Regions from separate parts of the Kitasatospora sp. NPDC001261 genome, predicted to be linked through region 1. Evidence: riboswitches for the same ligand, from Rfam matches in the RefSeq annotation. Region 1 holds a riboswitch; the other holds the start of a gene.

Region 1 (2,387 bases):
GACTGCGGCCTCGGCTCCACGGTGGGTGCGACGGGGGCGGCCGCCGGGGTGGCGGTGGTGGCCTCGGGGGTGCTGAGCATCCGCATGTCGGCCTCCGGGGCGGTTCTGGTGCTGTCGGCGACCGTGGCGGTGACGGCGGTGGTGGGCGGGGCGGTGGCGACGGGGGCTCTGGCCGGGGCGGGCTCGGGAACGGGATCGGGGGAGCGCTCGGGGGTGTGGAAGGTGAGCGACTTCGCCGGGGCCGCCGCGGTCGTCGTGGCGGCGGCGGCCGCCGCCGTGGTGCCGAAGTCGAGGTCGGCCTGCTTGGGCCGGCTCCCGTTCTCGTGGCTCGGGCGGCCGTCCATCGGGGTGTCGAGCCCGTAGTAGCGGTACAGCTGGAGCTCCTGGGCGGGGGACAGGTGCTGGCCGACGCCGAAGTCCGGCGACTCCTTCACCAGCGACTTGTCGTACGGCACCCGGAGCTCGTCGCCGGCGAACTCGCTCGTGGTCAGCGGGACGAAGGCGTCCCGGCCGAAGATGCCGGTCCGGACCGCGGCCCACTCGGGCCGGCCGGTGGCGTCGTCCAGGTAGACCTCGTCGACCGTGCCGATCTTGTCTCCGTTGCGGTCGACGGCCTTGTGACCGATGAGGTCCCGGGGGTCGATGTCGGTCTGCACTCTTTCCTCCCGTGCGCTGAGCTTGCGGAACTCCCGCAGGAAGGCGGCCGGAGCACCCGTTCCGTCCGCCACTTCACACCAAAAGCCATGAATCGGACGGCCGCGAGCGGGGTGCGCCGGACGGGCTGCGCGCTGGACCGTCCGGGGGACGCGCGTAGACCCCGAACGACCTGACGCACCCGTGATCGGGGGGCCTCCCGCTGGTACCCTGGGCGACGACCGCAGAGCCCGCTCGGGAGAGTCTCCGACTGCGAAAGCCGCTGGTCGGAGCGCCGAAGGAGCAACTCCTCCCCGGAATCTCTCAGGCATCCGTACCGTGTGGGGTAGGTCACTCTGGAAAGCAGGGCAGGAGCGTCGGCGCGGAAGCCGGCGATCACCACCCTCACCGACGGTGCAAGCCGACGGAGCGCCCACAGCGCCCCGTGCGGGTGAAGCTCTCAGGTCCCGATGACAGAGGGGGAGGCCTGTCGGGTCCGCCCGCCCAGGTTCGTCCGCTGTCCGCAGCGGCGAGGCCGGCCGGCGTGCGTACCCCCGCCGGTCCGTGACCAGGAGGCCTCGACCACCATGAACGCCCAGCCGAACGCGGGACGCCCCACCGGCGCCTCGACCCTCACCGAGCTTGAGCTGGCCAGCCCCTTCGAGAACCGCCACATCGGCCCCGACGCCGCCGCGCAGGAGAAGATGCTGGCGTCCGTCGGCTACGGCTCGCTGGACGAGCTCGCCGCCACCGCGGTGCCCGAGGCGATCCGCTCCATCACCGCCCTGGACCTGCCCGCGGGCCGGACCGAGGCCCAGGTCCTCGCCGAGCTGCGCGAGCTGGCCGGCCGCAACCAGGTGCTCCAGCCGATGATCGGCCTGGGCTACTACGGCACCTTCACCCCGCCGGTGATCCTGCGCAACGTCATGGAGAACCCGGCCTGGTACACCGCCTACACCCCGTACCAGCCGGAGATCTCGCAGGGCCGCCTGGAGGCGCTGCTCAACTTCCAGACCCTGGTCTCCGACCTGACCGGCCTGCCGACCTCCGGCTCCTCGCTGCTGGACGAGGGCACCGCGGCCGCCGAGGCGATGGCGCTGGCCCGCCGCGTCACCAAGGTCAAGGGCGGCGTCTTCCTGGTCGACGCCGAGACCCTGCCGCAGACCGTCGCGGTGATCAACACCCGTGCCGTGCCGACCGGTGTCGAGGTCGTCGTCGCCGACCTGTCCGAGGGCATCCCGGCCGAGATCGTCGAGCGCGGCGTCTTCGGCGTGCTGCTCCAGTACCCGGGCGCCACCGGTGTGGTCCGCGACCTCACCGCGGTGATCGAGCAGGCGCACGGCCTGGGCGCGATCGTCGCCGTCGCCGCCGACCTGCTCGCGCTGACCCTGCTCAAGTCCCCGGGTTCGCTGGGCGCCGACATCGCCTGCGGCACCTCGCAGCGCTTCGGCGTGCCGATGGGCTTCGGCGGTCCGCACGCCGGCTACCTGTCGGTGCGCGCCGAGTTCGCCCGCTCGCTGCCCGGCCGCCTGGTCGGCGTCTCCGTCGACGTCGACGGCAACCGCGCCTACCGCCTGGCGCTGCAGACCCGCGAGCAGCACATCCGCCGCGAGAAGGCCACCAGCAACATCTGCACCGCCCAGGTGCTGCTCGCCGTGATGGCCTCGATGTACGCCGTCTACCACGGCCCCGACGGCCTGGCCGACATCGCCCGCCGCACCCACCGCTACGCCGCCGCCCTCGCCGAGGGCCTG
Region 2 (2,387 bases), on a different contig from region 1:
CGGGTACGACGAAGCGGGCCGCCGCGCGGACGGCTGCGACGTGCGCGTATGGGAAAACGAGGGGGCGTGCGAGGGGTCAGCGGGCGCGCTTGTAGAACGGCAGCGCCACGACCCTGACGGGCTCGTGCTTGCCGCGCACGTCCACCGCGACGGTGGTGCCGGGGGCGGCGTGGGCGGCGTCGACGTAGGCCATCGCGATCGGCTGCCCCAGGGTCGGGGACGGCGCGCCGGAGGTGATCCGGCCGATCGGCTCGCCCTCGGTGGAGACCACGGTGTACTCGGCGCGCGGCACCCGCTTGCCGTCGGAGACCAGGCCGACCAGCACCTTCGGCGGGTTGGTCTCGGCCGCGGCGGCGGCCGCCTCCAGGGCCTTGCGGCCGACGAAGGCGCCCTCGTTGGTGGTCTTGTCGAAGCGGACGACCCGGCCCAGGCCGGCGTCGAACGGGGTCAGGTCGGTGGACAGCTCGTGCCCGTACAGCGGCATGCCGGCCTCCAGGCGCAGCGTGTCGCGGCAGGACAGGCCGCAGGGGACCAGGCCGCGGTCCGCGCCGGCGGCGGTCAGCGCCTGCCAGACCGGCTCGGCGTCGGCCGGGTGGCAGAAGATCTCGAAGCCGTCCTCGCCGGTGTAGCCGGTGCGGGCGAGCAGCACCTCGCGGTCGGCCACGAAGGCCGGGAGGATCGCGTAGTACTTCAGGCCGGGCAGGTCGGCGTCGGTGGTGTCGGCCAGGATGCCGGTGGCCTCCGGGCCCTGGACGGCGATCAGCGCGTAGGTGTCGCGGTCGTCGGTGACGACGGCGTCGAAGCCCTTGGCACGGGCGATCAGCTCGTCGAGGACCAGCTGGGCGTTGGAGGCGTTGGCGACGACCAGGAAGGCGTCCTCGCGCAGGCGGTAGACGATCAGGTCGTCCAGGATGCCGCCGTCCTCGGCGCAGATCATGGTGTAGCGGGCGCGCAGCTCGCCCAGCGCGGAGACGAAGCCGACCAGGGCGTGGTCCAGCATCTCGCCGGCCTGCGGGCCGGTGACGGTGATCTCGCCCATGTGCGAGAGGTCGAACAGGCCGGCCTTGGTGCGGACGGCGAGGTGCTCCTCGCGCTCGCTGCCGTAGCGCAGCGGCATGTCCCAGCCGGCGAAGTCGGTCATGGTCGCGCCGAGGGCGCGGTGCAGCGCGTCGAGCGCGGTCAGGCGGAGGGACGACATGGCCAGGAACTCCTCGGTCGGGGCACTCAGGGGTGCACGCACCGGACCGGACCCGCTGGGGGGCCGACCCTGCGCGCGGGCATGCGGCGGCGTGGGTCTCCCCATCTGTCGTCGAACCTGAGAGCTTCACCGCCCCGCCGCCCGCAGCCGTTTCCAGCTTGGGGGACAGCATGACGGCTTGCACCGTGGGTGGGCGCACGACAGGGCCGGGCGCCGCTTTCCAGATGTGCCTAACCCGTGCGGTAGGGGTGCCTGAGAGATTCCGGGGAGGACTTGCTCCTTCGGCGCCGGCTGTGCCTGAGCGGCACTCCGGGCTCTCCCGCGCGGGTTCGAGCGGCCGGTATGGAGTTGTGGGGGCCCGCGGCGCATGCCGTCGGACGGGCACATCATGGCACGTCCCGGACGACGAGGGGAGGGGGGGACCCGGTCACACCGCGCGGGACCCGAACACGAGTCCTGACCACACCCCCCGCACGCCTCTAGACTGCTGCGCGTCGGTGCGGCAGTGGGCGGCCGACGGCAGAGGGCGGAATCGGCGGCGCATGGGGTACCCGGTGGAGCAGCAGCAGGGGTGGGGCGGACCGGAGGAGGCGCCGGCGGGCGGCTCCTGGCCGGCCAACGAACTGGAGCAGGTGCTGACCGCGGCCCTGGGCGACCCGGGCGCGACCCCACGGGTGTTCGAGGTGCTGGCGCGCAGCCAGGTGTGGGTGCCGCTGCCGGCCGGGGCCGACCCGCAGGGCCAGGCGCTCGACCTGCCGACCATCGAGCTGGGCGGCGACCCGTACGTGCCGGTGTTCTCCTCGCAGGAGGTGTTCCTCCAGCAGGCGCCGGGGATGGCCTTCGCGATCGCGCCGGTGTGGGAGTTCGCCCGCGGGCTGCCGCTGGGCCTCGGCATCGCGGTGAACCCGGACGCGCCGGTGGGCCTCCCGGTGCCGCCGCAGGGGGTCGCCGAGCTGCGCCGCGGCCCGCGCGAGGACCGCTGGGAGCAGGCCGAGGGCGCCGCGGAGCCGACCGGCGGCCGGGTGGCGCTGCGCGAGCCGGTGCCGGGCGAGGACCCGGAGCACTTCCTGGCCGCCTGCCGGAGCGAACTGTCGGCGCTGCCCGGTGTGTTGACCGCCCGCAGGGCGCTGGCCAGCATCGAGGGCGAACCGACCGTGATGTTCGTGGGCGTCCAGTTGGACCCGGCGGC

The links. Region 1 has a riboswitch for glycine ahead of gcvP (aminomethyl-transferring glycine dehydrogenase). Riboswitches for the same ligand answer to the same signal wherever they lie in the genome.
Region 2: another riboswitch for glycine. It lies ahead of gcvT (glycine cleavage system aminomethyltransferase GcvT); the one in region 1 lies ahead of gcvP (aminomethyl-transferring glycine dehydrogenase).

Annotation. Positions count from the first base shown of each region.
Region 1 covers NZ_JBIAXP010000043.1:60,374-62,760, reverse strand. The annotation lists gene ACFY4B_RS39600 (PRC and DUF2382 domain-containing protein) at 1-728, opposite strand, end outside; glycine riboswitch at 880-983, shown strand; gene gcvP (aminomethyl-transferring glycine dehydrogenase) at 1,221-2,387, shown strand, end outside.
Region 2 covers NZ_JBIAXP010000010.1:200,913-203,299, forward strand. The annotation lists gene gcvT (glycine cleavage system aminomethyltransferase GcvT) at 77-1,198, opposite strand; glycine riboswitch at 1,429-1,530, opposite strand; gene ACFY4B_RS16070 (enhanced serine sensitivity protein SseB C-terminal domain-containing protein) at 1,741-2,387, shown strand, end outside.